3 regions of the Neobacillus sp. B4I6 genome follow, and region 3 is predicted to be linked to each of the others. Evidence: riboswitches for the same ligand, from Rfam matches in the RefSeq annotation. Region 3 holds a riboswitch; each other region holds the start of a gene.
The links. Region 3 has a riboswitch for thiamine pyrophosphate ahead of thiC (phosphomethylpyrimidine synthase ThiC). Riboswitches for the same ligand answer to the same signal wherever they lie in the genome.

Region 1 (5,775 bases), 850 kb from region 3:
AAAGACAAAAAACGAATCTTGCCATGTATTGCCTATCTGGAAGGGGAATATGGCTATCAGGATTTATATCTAGGGGTTCCAACGATCCTTGGCGGCGATGGGATTGAAACGGTAATAGAAATTGCGTTAACCCCTGAAGAAAAAACAGCCCTTGATCAATCAGCCCAATCTGTTCGGAATGTTATGTCGGTTTTGAAGACACGATAATATTTGGATAATATATCCTGTGAATCCTTCTACAATTCTATATTAAACTAGTAGCACCTAGTTTTGGAAATAGTCGTGTATGGGATATGGTTTTACTTTTATATTTCCAGGAGATTTACTTTGAAAGGGGAAGGGTTTATGGAGCAGGGAAACAACCATTTACAAAAAGCGCTTAAACCAATTCATCTCTGGGGTATTGCTGTAGGGATGGTCATATCCGGCCAATATTTTGGCTGGAACTATGGTTTTGAATCAGGCGGCACCATTGGCCTCGGCATTGCCGCACTGATTATTATTGTCTTTTATACGACCTTTATTTTTAGTTATTCAGAGCTTTCAACTTCCATCCCTCATGCCGGCGGACCGTCTGCCTACGCCCGAAAGGCAATGGGGCCGTTTATGGGCTTTATAACCGGTTTAGCCTGTTTACTGGAATTCGTATTTGCCCCTCCAGCGATTGCGGTTTCTGTTGGAGCGTATATCAATTTCTTAATCCCAAGTATTAATCCCGTTTATGCAACGGTCGGAATGTTTATTTTATTTATTTTGGTCAACCTCATCGGCGTAAAAGGTGCCGCTATCATTGAGTTAGTGGCAACGGTATTGGCACTGATCGGTCTCGCGATTTATTATGTGGCCGGTTTACCTCATGTTCAATCATCCAATATATTTAATGATATGGCTTTTAGTCATGGCTGGTCCGGTGTTTTGGCAGCGATTCCATTTGCCATTTGGTTCTTCCTTGCGATTGAAGGGGGAGCGATGGCAGCAGAAGAGGTGCGCGACCCGAAGAAGGATATTCCAAAAGGCTTTATTTCCGGAATTTTAACGCTTGGTGTGGCAACGATTTTAACCTTAGTCGTAACGGCAGGACTTGGCGGCGGTAACGGTAAACCGGCGGATTATCCACTTCCACAGGCATTGGAAAGTATTTATGGAGAAGGCAGCTTTATTCCAAAATCAGTTGCCATTATCGGTTTATTTGGTTTAATTGCCAGCTTGCACGGTATTATTATTGGTTATTCCCGTCAAACGTTTGCCCTGGCTCGTGCAGGATACCTGCCTAAGTTTTTGTCTAATCTTTCGAAACGCGGGGTGCCGCATTGGGGCTTGATTGTTCCTGGAGCGATTGGAGTGATCGCAGCAGGCTCAGCAAACTTTGCTAATGCGTTGATTATCCTATCCGTTTTTGGTGCGATTACGATGTACTGCTTAAGTATGGTTTCGTTGTTTGTGCTGCGGAAAAAGGAGCCGAATTTGGAAAGACCATTTAAGGTGAGCTATCCTGTGGTACCGGCGATTGCATTAGTATTGGGTGTTTTCTCTTTCTTCTGCGTGGTAAAATACAGCGTGTTAACGACAACTCTTCCTTTGTTTGGAGTGGAGCTGCCTTTGGCGGGTGTGATTCTGACGATTTTTGGTGTGGCGATTGTCTACTATTTCTTAGTAGGATCCAAGAATCTTCGTCCAATGTCGGAGGAGTTTGTTTTAATTGAGGATGTGACTTCTGGAGAAACAGGGACAGATGAGAAAATAGGATAACGTTCAATAGAAAAAGATGTTCCATTGGGGTGGGGCATCTTTTTTGTATTCGTTGAATGGATTGGATACAGACGGTCCTCAAATAATGCCCCTGTTCGTATAAGTTATCATGAACGAAACTAGCTCCTTACTCGTAACACCGTAGGTTAACTAGCAAAGTTATTTCGTGCAGGTGAATTAACCTCTGTTTACGTGCCAACAGAAGATGAGAACTGGATGTTTCATGATAGGAAGTATTTGTTAACAAGCATTAATAGATAAAAGCAGTTGGCTTTGTCTGCCTTGACTGATATAATAGTAGGATATGAAGTGGAATACGATGTAATGTGGGGGAACCGGTGATGCCGGTTGAGATTTAGTCCGTGAGACGATGACCCTTGGAACCTGATCTGGTTGATACCGGCGGAGGGAACATATTCTTAAACAATTAATTGTTTGCTGATATGCACTCAGGTTTCTTTGCCTGGGTGCTTTATTTTGTTTAAGCAAGTTTTTGCCTTCTAACCAACACTGAGGTTTCAGCCAATTTATTTTGTTTCACTTTAGATATTATTTTTACATATGGGGGATTCTACATGAAGAAATGGCTAGTACTAGTCCTTTCAGTCCTTTTAGTGACTGGATGCAGCAGCAAAAAAGAAACAGAAAACGCAAAAGAAAAAAAACAGCCGCTTAAAAAGGTCTCGATTGTACTGGATTGGACGCCAAATACCAATCATACTGGATTATATGTAGCAAAAGAAAAAGGATTCTTTAAAAAAGAAGGCTTGGATGTGGATATTATCATGCCGGGTGAGACCGGTGCTGACCAACTTGTAGCTTCTGGCAAGGCGCAGTTTGGTGTTGGCTACCAAGAAGCGATTACCCAGGCACGTATTCAAGGGGTACCGCTCGTATCGATCGCTGCAGTGATTCAACACAATACATCAGGATTCGCTTCACCAGCTGGCAAACAGATTCAATCTCCGAAAGATTTTCAAGGAAAAACATATGGTGGATGGGGCTCGCCAGTCGAAAAATCTGTCATCACTTCTCTCATGAAAAAGGAAAACGCCGATGCCAATAAGGTGAAAATCGTGAACATGGGGGATACGGACTTTTTTACGGCTGTGAAACGAGACATCGATTTCGCTTGGATTTACTATGGGTGGACTGGTGTAGAAGCAGAGCTTCGTAATGAAAAAATTAATATGGTTTACTTAACAGATTACTCTGACAAACTGGACTACTATACACCTGTTTTAGAAACAAACGAGAAAATGATCAAAGAGGACCCTGAAACGGTTAAGGCGTTCGTAAATGCCGCTGCCAAGGGGTATGAATTTGCCATTAAAAACCCTGATCAAGCTGCAGATATCCTGATTAAAGCAGCACCGGATTTAGATCCAAAGCTTGTAAAGAAGAGTCAAGAATGGTTGTCTCCAAAATATCAGGATGATGCAAAGGAATGGGGAATTCAAAAGCAAGAGGTTTGGGAAAATTATGCCCAATGGATGTATGATAATAAGCTTCTTGACAAGAAATTAGATGCGAAAAAAGCATTTACAAATGAATTTTTACCAAAACACTAGGGGGTAGAAAAACATGGCGAATTCATTAATCAGCATTCAAATCATACCGAAAACAAAGGATGGAGAAGACGTCATTCCATACGTTGATTCAGCCATTAAAGTCATTGCTGAATCTGGTGTGAAATATGAGGTACACCCGTTAGAAACAACCATGGAAGGCGAACTGCACGAATTATTTACTGTGATTTCAAAAATGAATGAACGAATGATTGAAATGGGAAGCAAAAATGTCATTTCTCAAGTGAAAATCCTTTATCAGCCAACAGGCATTTCCATGGATGACTTAACGGAGAAATATCGATCATGAGGAAGAATCTTGTAAAAGGGTGGAGACCGATTTTGGTTCTCCTCCTTTTGTTTGTCATTTGGGAGATTGTCGTTAAAATATCAGAAGTGCCGGAATGGCTTCTTCCGCCGCCATCAAAGATTTTCACAGAGGCCATTGCCGGTTGGCGTGATTTTTATCCAGATGTGTTTTCAACGGTTAAAATTTCATTATTTGGATTTGTAGTTGGAGCATTCATTGGACTGGCAGTCGCCGTTTTATTCCATCTTGTACCTGTTTTAAGGGATTCCTTCTATCCATTGTTGATTTTATCACAAAATGTTCCCATTATCGTTCTGGCTCCACTGTTGGTGATTTGGTTTGGGTTTGGCTTATTGCCCAAAATGATTGTCATCACCCTTGTTTGTTTCTTTCCCATTACAGTGGCCGCCTTGGATGGATTTAGCCAAACCCCTTCAGAGTTGAAGCATTATATGAGGATGGCAGGTGCATCCAAAACACAGCTTTTTTGGAAATTGGAGCTGCCGTTTTCGTTGCCCTCGATTTTTTCAGGCTTTAAGGTTTCTGCCACGTATAGTGTAATGGGTGCCGTTATTTCTGAATGGCTTGGTGCTAAGCAGGGGATTGGTGTCTTTATGACATTCGCATCGTCGTCTTTTCGAACGGACCGGGTGTTCGTTGCCATTTTTACCATCATGTTCTTAAGCCTCTTATTTTTCTTTTTAATCGTTTTTATGGAGCGAAGAGTGGTTCGCTGGCAGCTGAAAGGGGATGAGAAATAATGAGCTATCTTCGTTTTCAAAACGTTTCGAAACGTTTCGGGCAAAATGAAGTACTGAATGGCCTTGATTTTTCCATTAATAAAGATGAATTTGTTTCTATTATTGGCCCTTCAGGTAGTGGGAAAAGCACCATTTTCAATTTAATAGGAGGAATTCTTTCACCAGATGAAGGGGAGATCCTATTAGACAACCAGTGCGTTAATGGAAAGCGTGGTTTTATTAGCTATATGCCTCAAACTTCTTCTCTTTTCCCGTGGAGGACGATACTTGAAAATGTCCTTCTTGGCCAAGAACTTCAGGGAAAAAAAGAGGTAAAAGCAGCACGAGAAATGCTGGCGATTGCAGGACTCTCTGATTATGAAAACGCCTATCCTCACATGCTATCTGGAGGAATGAAGCAGCGGGCTGCTTTTATCCGTGCCTTATTGAGCCCGCAAGAGGTGATCTGTCTTGATGAGCCTTTTTCAGCATTAGATGAGCTAACCCGGTTTGAAATGCAGAAATGGTTATTGGAAATGTGGGAATCACATCGAAGGACTATTCTTTTTATTACTCATCATATTGAGGAAGCACTGTTTCTATCCGATCGAGTGATGATGCTGTCTGGTAAGCAAGCAAAGGTCGTTTCAAACATAGAGGTTCCATTTGAAAGGCCGCGGCACGAAGGTATTCTACTAGATGAAAGCTTTATTCACCGGAAAAGGGATGTATATTACCAATTAGTAGGTGAAATCAAATGAACATGATCGACGCTCATATACATTTGGATCGCTATCAGGATGAGGAAATCAAAAGGATTGTATTGGATTCTGCCCATATCGAAGCCTTGATTTCTGTATCCTTTCATTTGGATTCCAGTAAAAGAAACCTTTTGCTCTCACAAAAATATCAAAAGGTAAAACCTGCATTTGGCTACCATCCAGAACAAACATTGCCTTCTGAAAACGAGCTGAACGTGCTGCTAAATTGGATGGACGACCACCGTGATGAAATGATTGCTGTAGGAGAGGTGGGGCTGCCATACTACTTAAGGCAAGAGCAGGGGATTTCGATTGCTCCTTATCTTGAAGTAATAGAAGCTTTTATAAGTAAGGCGAAAATATGGGACAAACCGATTGTTCTTCATGCTGTTTACGATGATGCGCCTCTCGTTTGTGACCTTCTCGAAAAATATTCTGTTTCCAAAGCGCATTTTCATTGGTTTAAAGGGGATCAGAAAACAATAGACCGAATGATACGAAACGGCTACCATATTTCTATTACCCCGGATGTGGTGTATGAACAAGAAATCCAGCAGCTTGTCAATGTCTATCCTCTCGAGCTCATGATGGTTGAAACAGATGGACCTTGGCCATTTGAAGGTCCATTTGCGGGGAAAATGACCCAT
Region 2 (5,775 bases), 180 kb from region 3:
TTCGTATCAAGTTTGTTTTCTTTCGCATAATTACGAATATCTTGAGAGATTCTCATGCTACAAAATTTTGGTCCACACATTGAACAGAAATGTGCTGTTTTTGCACCTTCCGCAGGTAAAGTTTCATCATGATATTCTATCGCTCGTTCTGGATCTAAAGATAAATTAAACTGATCTCTCCAACGGAATTCAAAACGAGCTTTTGATAAGGCATCATCTCTTTTTTGGGCTCCTGGATGTCCTTTTGCCAAATCAGCAGCATGGGCGGCAATTTTATAAGTAATAACCCCTACACGAACATCCTCTCTATTCGGTAAACCTAAATGTTCCTTAGGCGTTACATAACAAAGCATAGCTGTGCCATACCAACCAATCATTGCAGCCCCAATAGCAGATGTAATGTGATCATAACCAGGTGCTATATCAGTCGTAAGAGGTCCAAGTGTGTAGAATGGTGCTTCCTGACACACTTCTAGTTGTTTATCCATATTTTCTTTAATTAGGTGCATAGGTACATGTCCAGGTCCTTCAACCATTACCTGTACATCATGTTCCCAAGCAATTTTTGTTAGCTCTCCAAGAGTCTCTAATTCTGCAAACTGCGCTTCATCATTGGCATCTGCAATAGACCCAGGACGTAAACCATCCCCTAAAGAGAATGCAACATCATAAGACTTCATTATTTCGCAGATTTCTTCAAAGTGAGTATATAAAAAGCTTTCTTTATGGTGGTGTAAACACCATTGTGCCATGATTGATCCACCGCGGGATACAATACCTGTTAACCGTTTTGCCGTTAATGGGACATATCGTAAAAGAACACCAGCATGAATGGTGAAGTAATCAACACCTTGCTCCGCTTGTTCAATCAAGGTATCACGGTAAACCTCCCATGTAAGATCTTCAGCAACACCATTTACTTTTTCAAGTGCTTGATAAATGGGGACGGTGCCGACAGGAACTGCTGAGTTTCGAACAATCCATTCCCTTGTTGTATGAATGTTTTTACCTGTTGATAGATCCATAATATTATCGGCACCCCAGCGCGAGGCCCATGTCATTTTTTCAACCTCTTGTTCGATGGAGGATGAAACAGCCGAGTTGCCAATATTCGCGTTAATTTTAACATGAAAATTACGTCCTATTATCATAGGTTCTGACTCTGGATGATTGATATTAGAAGGAATAATCGCTCGACCTTTTGCCACTTCATCACGCACAAATTCAGGTTTCATATTTTCCCTTATGGCGATAAATTCCATTTCAGGAGTAATAATTCCCTTTTTAGCATAATGAAGCTGTGTGACATTTTTCCCTTTTTTTGCACGTAATGGTTTGCGCTTTAAACCAGGAAACACGTTATGATTGGCACGAGGATCATTTTGATCGTTATACCCATTATCTTCAGGTTTAATTTCTCTACCTTCATATTCCTCAACATCTGCTCGTTCATGAATCCATGTGCTGCGAATAGCAGGAAGACCTTTTGTAATATCAACAGAATAATTTGGATCCGTATAAGGACCGCTTGTATCATAGACGCGTACTGGAAGGTTTTCCTCTTCACCAAACGTACCTGTTGTCGGGCTTAACTCAATTTCACGCATTGGTACTTTAATGTCGGATCTCGAACCTGTTACATATACTTTTTTACTTCCTGGAAAACTAGACATGATGGAAATATTTTGTTCGTTTAATGAAGTCGTTGACATACTTAATCTCTCCTTTTTTTGAATATAAGGACGAGATACAGAACATAACAAGTGGAAAAGCGTATAAAAGTACATCAAAAAGCCGGGACCATAAATGGTTGGACCCGGCTAATATGTATGCAGAAGTAGAGGTGCATTGAAGATTGTCTATTCTAACTTCCCCACGCTGGTATGATCCAGATCAGGTCCCAAGAGTCAAGAAACTTCATCGTGTTTCTTTCTCAGCCCAACTTATTGGGCTCCCCTAGTTATTTATATTCAATTAACAATATTATATATGAGTATCGGTTAAAATGAAATACATAATATTATTTAAAGTGAAATAGTCGTTTTAGATAGTATGTTTAGGTGGAGAGAGAAAGGTTAGATATCTTCTTGCTTGGGTTTTAAGAAGTATAATTCTTTTTTCGTACCCTAAAAAAAGAAGGCTTACTTGTGACCTGACGCTCCATAATCTTTGATTGTTATTTTTACGTTGTAGTAAATTGGAACCTCACTGAATGTTTGATCCCAATCTTTTTTGACTTTTTCCCATACTTTCGGATGCTCAATTCTTAAACGGTTCCCAAAACCAGCAACGTCTACTCGATATTCCTTTTGCGTTTTTTTAATTGTATGATCAACCAATCGTTTTACTTCTTTTTCGGTGGATTCTTCTGCCCTTTTTAGAAATGTATTATCAAAAGAGTTACCTGAAACCACCCAATTCTCAGATAATCGCCCTTCTGATTCGATGTTTACAACAAAAGAGATATTGTTTCCCTTAACATGAGAGGTGATTTTACTTTTCATAGACGCTATCTCATATACGATTAGCCCACTAGTCTGTTTATCAAAACTTTTTACCAAACCGCCTTTCCCCTTGCCTGTTATCCATGTTATCCCCTCCAATTCCTCTTCATTTAAAAAACCACGCAGTTTTTTTGTCTTTCCTTTTATCACGGCAGCTCCTGCAAATTTCACTTCTCCATTTTCCGAGATCACATTTTGCAAAAGAAAACTGGATCCTGATTTTAGCTTACCGTCTAATTTAATAATCGAGATAGGAGGCAAAATTCTTGTCGATCGATAGGCATTATCTACCATTCCAAACAGACGAAATGCTGGAACTTCTCCTGCTTTCTTTGATACTAGGGTATTTCTAGCTCTCCCTTTACTAATAAACATAAGGCAGCTTGGTCTAAAATCATTATCCCGAAGATATTGATCAAGTAATCGATCTAAACTATACGATCGTGCAAGTTTATCACCGATTACAATGACTTTCATATGACTGGCATTAAAAGGAAGATCCGTTACTAATGATAATTCACGAACCTCTTGAAGGATGGAGTCTCCCGTTTCAGAAATATTAACATAAGATTGTTGTTGCGATCCCCCTTCTTTACTCATTGAACTTGCTAATTGTGAGGTAATAAGTTGATAAGTTGTAGTAATCTGATCTTTTTTGGAATAGCCTTCATCTTGTTCGTTTATCTTTTTCTCTATGGTTGACTTCTTCCCTATATCGAATGCCACCCCTACACCTAAGCTTAGCTCTTCAATTTCATGACTGCTCCAACAGCCTGTAAGAGAAAAGAGTAAAAGGACAGACAGCGAAACCAAGAGAAATCGTATATTGTTATGACTTAACTTCATTGTTTTCTTCCTTTCCATCTCGCGATAATAAGAAGGAGAAGTGGTAGTAAACCAAATAAAAACAATGCAAAATTGCTAATCATATCCCCAAGTTTAAATAGATCATTGATATTTTTTGGGGTGATGGAAATGACGTAAATAAGCGGAAGTAAACCATACATAAATGAACTAATGTTCTTTTTCGAAAGTTGAGCCAGCCCTAAAGCACCTACGTAGTAGCTGATGGTAAAGGTAGTAAACATTTGCATAATCCATACCACCAGCAACAAAGAATCAAACCGTTCAAAGATCAGACCGGTTACCTCAAAACTTCGTATCAAATCAAGTGTTGGCCATGTTCTCGTGACCACTTCATCGACGGATAACGCTCCGATCACCATCACAACGGTTATCCCATAAAAAATCAATGGAACGGAAATTCCAACTAGGACCATTTTTACTGCTTTGTTTGGCTGTTGCATAAACGCCATGATGACCAGCAGGACTTCAGGACCTGTAAATGCGAGAGTCGTCGCCTTTACTCCTTTTAGCACAGGGATGAATCCAGTCCCCAATACCGGGCGTAAATTATCGATCTCAAATATTTTTAGGCTCAAAAAGGCTACTAGCAAAAAAAGGAAAATCGTAATAGGTAATACAATTTCAAACAGACGGGCAATCGGGTTGATACCGCCTATGATCAGATAGAGACCTACCCACATAAATGGCATCATAATTGCCCAGATAGGGGTACCTTCCAGCAAAAAATACCTTATTACTTCCGCCATTGAACGGAGTTGAAACCCGGAAGTTAAAAGAAAATAACATACTATAAGTAAACTAAGTAACCCGCCCACCCATTTTCCTACAATTTCACGGCTGTATTGATAAATTGTTTTTTGGGGAAACTGTAGGCATAATTTGACCATGATCACCCCTGCGATTATCGCGATCAGCCCGCCTAAAATAACACTTATCCATACATCTGGTGTATTCACCTTCTCTGCAGCTGTTCTGGGCAGTGTGAGGATTCCTGAACCAAGTATAAAGTTGCTGATGATAACAGCTGCTTGTGGCGTGGTAATTCGATCTTTTGGACTGACAATCATCCTTTCATGTTCCTTTCACAATAGGTTATCCTTTACGTATAGGATTTTTCGTATGCATCATCTTTGGACGACGTTTCATCATCATTAGGGGCATGCGAACCATCAAATCTTTCCATTCACTTAAACGATAAGGAACGGCTGGACTCATATAAGACACGCCAAAACTTTTTAGTTTCACTAAATGGCTTGTCATGAAAAGGAAAAATAGAATGACTCCATATAATCCAAGTATGGCAGCACAAAGCATGGCTACGAAGCGAAGAATACGCAATGTAATCCCTACACTATATTGAGGATTGGCAAAAGATGAGATCGCAGTTAACGCCACTACTATCACCAAAATGGGGGCTAACAATCCCTGCCTGTACAGCTGCTTCACCAATGATTAACCCACCGACAATTCCCATTGCTGGACCAATTGGCTTCGGTAACCGGAGTCCAGCTTCCCTTAAAACTTCGATCGATATTTCCATAAATAACGCTTCGATAAGTGCAGGAAATGGAACACTAGACCTCGCCCCTATAATGGAAATGGCTAACTTAGTAGGAATCAATCCTGGATGAAATGAGATGAATGCAATATACAAAGCCGGTGTAAAAAGAGCCAGAATGGCTGCTAGATAACGAAGTAAACGGATGAACGTGCCAGGAATCCACCTTTCATAATAGTCTTCTGGTGATTGTAACATCATGCTAAAGGTAACCGGAACGATCAAAGCAAAAGGCGTCCCATTTAGTAAAATGGATACCCGACCTTCCATCAAGGCAGCAATCACACGATCAGGACGCTCTGTACTCTGTACCTGTGGAAAAGGACTAAGATAATTATCTTCGATAAGCTGCTCTACATAACCTGATTCTGGCACATTATCAAGATCAATTTTCTTAATTCGCTTTTCTACCTCTTGTACTAATTCCGGATCCACAATTTCATTTATGTAAGCGACGACTAAGTCTTTTTTTGAACGCTTTCCTACTTGAAATTTTACTAACGATAAATTTTCAATTTCACCATTCCCTCTCAAAAAAGATGTATTATCACTTAAGGATTCAGTGAAACCGACCCGTGGACCTCTGACTAATGCCTCTGATACTGGCTCTTCAATCGTCCTTGTTTTTAATTTTGTTGTACCAAGGATTAGCGCATCTAATGATCCATCAATTAAAAGCGCGGTAGAACCTGTTAATACTTTTGATACTAACTCTTTAATAGAACCAATCTCTTCTACTTCACTAATAGGTAGCACATGATTTTTTACAAATTTGTTTAAATTGCTTCCCTTCACAAAGGATAACTCCTGTTTATATTCTGTTGTGAAATCAACCATCAATGATGT
Region 3 (5,775 bases):
GGTCGTGACATGGACGTACAACGAGCACAGGAAATTTCTAATTCATCGACTATGGCTAATGTAACGTATAACGGAACACGTATTTATATTGAGCATGTAGACAAACAAAACGGAACAACTACAATCCACTCTCTCGATGAACCAAATAGTAAACAAAGTGTTTCCGTATCAAGTCTGATAGAACATTAATTAGTTAAATCTTCTTCAAGTGAAAGCATAGTTCCTAAGAAAACATCACTTCAAAGTGGTGTTTTCAAGTTCCGTTTCGCATTTGTAATAATAATAAGTGATTATAGTTTTTACTATGGGAATTTATAGAAAAAACTAAAAAACCTTACCCTGATTATTAATCAAGGTAAGGTTACATGGCTATCTTTTTAATACCCTCTTGTTAGATTATCTTTTTGTCGAGTTTTGTTTAATAATATAATACATTTACCTTATTACACTTCAAACATTTTTCATAATATTGATCGCCATCAAAATGATGATCACAATTTTGCTGAATTTCCTTTAAACGCTCCTCTAAAAAAGCAAGGCTAGTTTTCATTTGCGTAATTTCCTCGTTAATCTTTTGAACATTCATCGTATAACCTCCCAAGAAAGTTACTGATATATGCTGCCCCCAGATTGCTTAAACTCCTTAGCTTTTTCCTTCATACCTGTTTCAATAGCTTCCTTCGTATCAAGTTTGTTTTCTTTCGCATAATTACGAATATCTTGAGAGATTCTCATGCTACAAAATTTTGGTCCACACATTGAACAGAAATGTGCTGTTTTTGCACCTTCCGCAGGTAAAGTTTCATCATGATATTCTATCGCTCGTTCTGGATCTAAAGATAAATTAAACTGATCTCTCCAACGGAATTCAAAACGAGCTTTTGATAAGGCATCATCTCTTTTTTGGGCTCCTGGATGTCCTTTTGCCAAATCAGCAGCATGGGCGGCAATTTTATAAGTAATAACCCCTACACGAACATCCTCTCTATTCGGTAAACCTAAATGTTCTTTAGGCGTTACATAACAAAGCATAGCTGTGCCATACCAACCAATCATTGCAGCCCCAATAGCAGATGTAATGTGATCATAACCAGGTGCTATATCAGTCGTAAGAGGTCCAAGTGTGTAGAATGGTGCTTCCTGACACACTTCTAGTTGTTTATCCATATTTTCTTTAATTAGGTGCATAGGTACATGTCCAGGTCCTTCAACCATTACCTGTACATCATGTTCCCAAGCAATTTTTGTTAGCTCTCCAAGAGTCTCTAATTCTGCAAACTGCGCTTCATCATTCGCATCTGCAATTGACCCAGGACGTAATCCATCCCCTAAAGAGAATGCAACATCATAAGACTTCATTATTTCGCAGATTTCTTCAAAGTGAGTATATAAAAAGCTTTCTTTATGGTGGTGTAAACACCATTGTGCCATGATTGATCCACCGCGGGATACAATACCTGTTAACCGTTTTGCCGTTAATGGGACATATCGTAAAAGAACACCAGCATGAATGGTGAAGTAATCAACACCTTGCTCCGCTTGTTCGATCAAGGTATCACGGTAAACTTCCCATGTAAGATCTTCAGCAACACCATTTACTTTTTCAAGTGCTTGATAAATGGGGACCGTGCCGACAGGAACAGCTGAGTTTCGAATAATCCATTCTCGTGTTTTATGAATGTTTTTACCTGTTGATAGATCCATAATATTATCAGCACCCCAGCGAGTCGCCCATGTCATTTTTTCAACCTCTTGTTCGATGGATGATGAAACAGCAGAGTTACCGATATTCGCGTTAATTTTAACATGAAAATTACGTCCTATTATCATAGGTTCTGACTCTGGATGATTGATATTAGAAGGAATAATCGCTCGACCTTTTGCAACTTCATCACGAACAAATTCAGGTTTCATATTTTCCCTTATTGCGATAAATTCCATTTCAGGAGTAATAATTCCCTTTTTTGCATAATGAAGCTGTGTGACATTTTTCCCTTTTTTTGCACGTAATGGTTTGCGCTTTAAACCCGGAAACACGTGATGATTGGCACGAGGATCTTTTTCATCCTTATACCCATTATCTACAGGCTTAATTTCTCGACCTTCATATTCTTCAACATCTGATCGTTCATGAATCCATGTGCTTCGAATAGCAGGAAGACCTTTTGAAATGTCAACAGAATAATTTAGATCCGTATAAGGACCGCTTGTATCATACACGCGTACTGGAAGGTTTTCCTCTTCACCAAACGTACCTGTTGTCGGGCTTAACTCAATTTCACGCATTGGTACTTTAATGTCGGATCTCGAACCTGTTACATATACTTTTTTACTTCCTGGAAAACTAGACATGATGGAAATATTTTGTTCGTTTAATGAAGTCGTTGACATACTTAATCTCTCCTTTTTTTGAATATAAGGACGAGATACAGAACATAACAAGTGGAAAAGCGTATAAAAGTACATCAAAAAGCCGGGACCATAAATGGTTGGACCCGGCTAATATGTATGCAGAAGTAGAGGTGCATTGAAGATTGTCTATTCTAACTTCCCCACGCTGGTATGATCCAGATCAGGTCCCAAGAGTCAAGAAACTTCATCGTGTTTCTTTCTCAGCCCAACTTATTGGGCTCCCCTAGTTATTTATATTCAATTAAGTTACATTATATATGAGTATCGGGTAAAATGAAACACATAATATTATTTAAAGTGATATAGTCGCTTTTTTACGGCAATTCACTTCTTCCCAATAATATTGAATAGCCTCTTTCCTAACTACCTCTGGACAATCTATTTCATCATCCCAATGGTCGTAATTGTTTTCTCCATTTACATGTTGGATATCCACACTATAATATTTATCTTTGTATTTGAAAATAATTACTACCATCTCGGAATATCCAGCATCATCATTTCCAAGTTCCTGAATAAATTCTATTCCGTAACTTTCATGGTTTTTACGTTCGGCAACAGAATCTAGTATAATATTTTTAGGAAACTTCATCTTTCTCGCTCCTTCATTTTATAAGTTTACTTCATTATGAAATCACAATTATTTGGTTATTTCAAGTCTAAAAAATTGGCTCTTTTTCCATTCCACCCCGTTCGAATATAGAGTAACTATTTCTACGATCTCAGGCTGTCGAGAAACTTTCGACAGCCTCTTATTTTCTACAATAACTTTAACCATTCACCGCGTTAATTTATTATAATATTATTAATATATAGGCTTTGCAACATGTCTGTTGATTTGCGCTCCAGGCACTTCGCTTTCCGCGGGCGTGCCGGGGAGCCTCCTCGGCGCTGAAGCGCCTGCGGGGTCTCCCCTACCCCGTACTCCCGCAGGAGTCTGCGTGCCTTCCGCGCAAATCAACAGAGCTGTAAAATCAATAATACACTGCTCTTAACACAACCAAACAATAAAAAATTGAGTGGTGAAATCTATGTTTAAACCAAGAGTATCTACCCAAAGTGAATATGAATTTGTTTCTATTGATGAATTGGTTCCTGACAATCACCTTCTTCGTTTAATCGATAAATATATTGATCTTTCATTCCTTATTGAAAAGGTACGTCCTTATTATAGTGATGATAACGGACGCCCTTCCGATCCCACTATTCTATTTAAAATGATGTTTATTGGTTATATTTATGGCATCCGATCCGAGCGACAATTACAAAGAGAAATTGAAATGAATGTTGCCTACCGCTGGTTTTTAGGCCTGAAATTTAAGGATCCTGTTCCACACCACTCAACGATTAGTTGGATTCGCCAACATCGTTTTAAAGGTACCGATATCTTTCAGGAAATATTTGATGAGATTGTTCTCCAGGCAATGAATCACAAAATGGTAGGTGGTCGTGTCTTATTTTCGGATTCTACTCATTTAAAGGCTAACGCTAATAAATATAAATTCACAAAACAAGAAATTGAAGTAGAGACTCGTGAATATTTTGATGAATTGAATAAAGCCGTAGAAGAGGACAGATTAGCTCACGGAAAAAAGCCGTTAAAGGAAAGGGAAGAAGTGAAGGAAACTAAAGAAATTCGGGTTAGTACCACTGATCCTGAATACGGATTTATGTCTCGTGAAAACAAGCAGGAAATGTTTTGTTATCTCGATCACCGGACTACTGATATGATATTTAACATTATTACCGATGTATATGTTACTCCTGGAAATGTTCATGATTCTGTTCCTTACCTAAGCCGGTTGGACCGTCAGGTCCAACGATTTGGATTTAAGGTAGAAGCTGTGGCACTTAATTCCGGTTATCTCACGAACCCGATTTGTAAGGGATTATCTGACCGAAATATCTTTGGAGTAATTGCCCATAGAAGATTTCATCCTACTACTGGTTTAATCCCAAAATGGAAATTTACATATGATAAAGTCCTAATAATCAAGAATTACCCTACAGTACAACAAACCGTGAGGGTGATAAAGAATATAAATCTGATTCGAAGAAATGTGAAAACTGCCCACTTCTTTCTCAATGTACACGCTCCAAAAATAAGGTAAAAGTAGTGACACGTCATGTTTGGGAAGAGCACAAGGAAAAGATAAGGGAAAATCGATTATCTAAATCTTGAAAAATGCTTTATAAATTTAGAAAGGAAAAAATTGAGCGAAGATTCGCAGACTCAAAAGAGCTGCACGGGCTTCGCTATTGCCGGTTAAGGGGATCGAAGAAAGCAAACGAACAGGCTCTCCTTACGGCAGCCTGCCAAAATATGAAAAAGATTGCAACACAATTAGCAAGGCTAGAAAAAGTGTGTTGCAATTCTTTAGGTTGATTACCTCCCTGTTGATTTCCGTGGAAGGCACGCAGACTCCTGCGGGAGGACGGGGCTGGGGAGACCCCGCAGGCGCTAGCGCCGAGGAGGCTCCCCGGACCGCCCGCGGAAAGCGAAGTGCCTAGAGCGGAAATAAACAGGCCCATTAGCAGGTACAATGAATAATTAAATGCTGAGAATAAAAAATTGCCGAGAAAAATACCCTTTCTCGACAATCTGAAGGCAGAGAGAAGTCTCTGCCTTTTTTATTTTATATATTTACTTGAAACATAACCTGTTGCTTTACCAAATTTGATTTTTTTCCATGAACCTGTTGTTGAGACAATGGTTACTGATTGATTTTTCTTTAAAGTACCAATTACCTTGCTTTTGATTGATGTTGTTGCACGTACATTAAGACGCGATGCAGTTACTTTTCCCGTTTTTGGTTTGATTACTTTTTTTACAACGAAAGTAGTTGTCACGCTCGAACGGTTTTTACTTGTGTCTGTCGCTGCCATCACTACAGAGTATTTCCCATTTCCAAGGGAAGCAGTGCTGTATCCTAGGTTGATTGTACCTGCTTTTGTTAAAACGTCCTTTTTCAGGTAGCTAAGGGTCTTACCCGTACTACTTTTTATATAGACGGTTACATATGCAGTTTCGTTTGTTTTAAAAGAAATACCGGCTTTATTTTTTGTGTTATCTACACTTGCCTTAACGCTGCTAAATTTGGGAGCGGTCTTGTCTTTTATAGCCACAACTTTTTTTACTTCAAAGGATGGCAACGTCGAAGATCGGTTATTACTCAAATCTTCAGTAATGATCCCTGCATAGTATTTTCCGTTTGGTAAAGAATTAATGGTATATTCCTTCTTTAGGGTACCTGCATTTATTACAGCTTCTTTTGAAAGATAGGTTATAATATTACCTTTACTGTCTTTAATATAAACAGTTACCTTTGCTTTCTCATTGAAATGAAAAGAGATATAAGCTTT

Region 1: another riboswitch for thiamine pyrophosphate. It lies ahead of QF028_RS13610 (ABC transporter substrate-binding protein); the one in region 3 lies ahead of thiC (phosphomethylpyrimidine synthase ThiC).
Region 2: another riboswitch for thiamine pyrophosphate. It lies ahead of thiC (phosphomethylpyrimidine synthase ThiC); the one in region 3 lies ahead of thiC (phosphomethylpyrimidine synthase ThiC).

The regions. Positions count from the first base shown of each region.
Region 1 is NZ_JBNPWB010000002.1:2,351,112-2,356,886, reverse strand. It holds gene mdh (malate dehydrogenase) at 1-207, shown strand, start outside; gene eat (ethanolamine permease) at 346-1,749, shown strand; TPP riboswitch at 2,068-2,177, shown strand; gene QF028_RS13610 (ABC transporter substrate-binding protein) at 2,325-3,320, shown strand; gene QF028_RS13605 (thiamine-binding protein) at 3,334-3,627, shown strand; gene QF028_RS13600 (ABC transporter permease) at 3,624-4,388, shown strand; gene QF028_RS13595 (ABC transporter ATP-binding protein) at 4,388-5,128, shown strand; gene QF028_RS13590 (TatD family hydrolase) at 5,125-5,775, shown strand, end outside.
Region 2 is NZ_JBNPWB010000002.1:1,316,374-1,322,148, reverse strand. It holds gene thiC (phosphomethylpyrimidine synthase ThiC) at 1-1,712, opposite strand, end outside; TPP riboswitch at 1,854-1,968, opposite strand; gene QF028_RS08635 (Ger(x)C family spore germination protein) at 2,142-3,350, opposite strand; gene QF028_RS08630 (spore germination protein) at 3,347-4,438, opposite strand; partial or broken gene QF028_RS08625 (spore germination protein) at 4,464-5,775, opposite strand, start outside.
Region 3 is NZ_JBNPWB010000002.1:1,498,806-1,504,580, reverse strand. It holds gene QF028_RS09525 (small acid-soluble spore protein H) at 10-189, shown strand; gene QF028_RS09520 (serine protease) at 419-586, opposite strand; gene thiC (phosphomethylpyrimidine synthase ThiC) at 607-2,391, opposite strand; TPP riboswitch at 2,533-2,647, opposite strand; gene QF028_RS09510 (hypothetical protein) at 2,705-3,004, opposite strand; partial or broken gene QF028_RS09505 (IS1182 family transposase) at 3,444-4,798, shown strand; gene QF028_RS09500 (SpoIID/LytB domain-containing protein) at 5,044-5,775, opposite strand, start outside.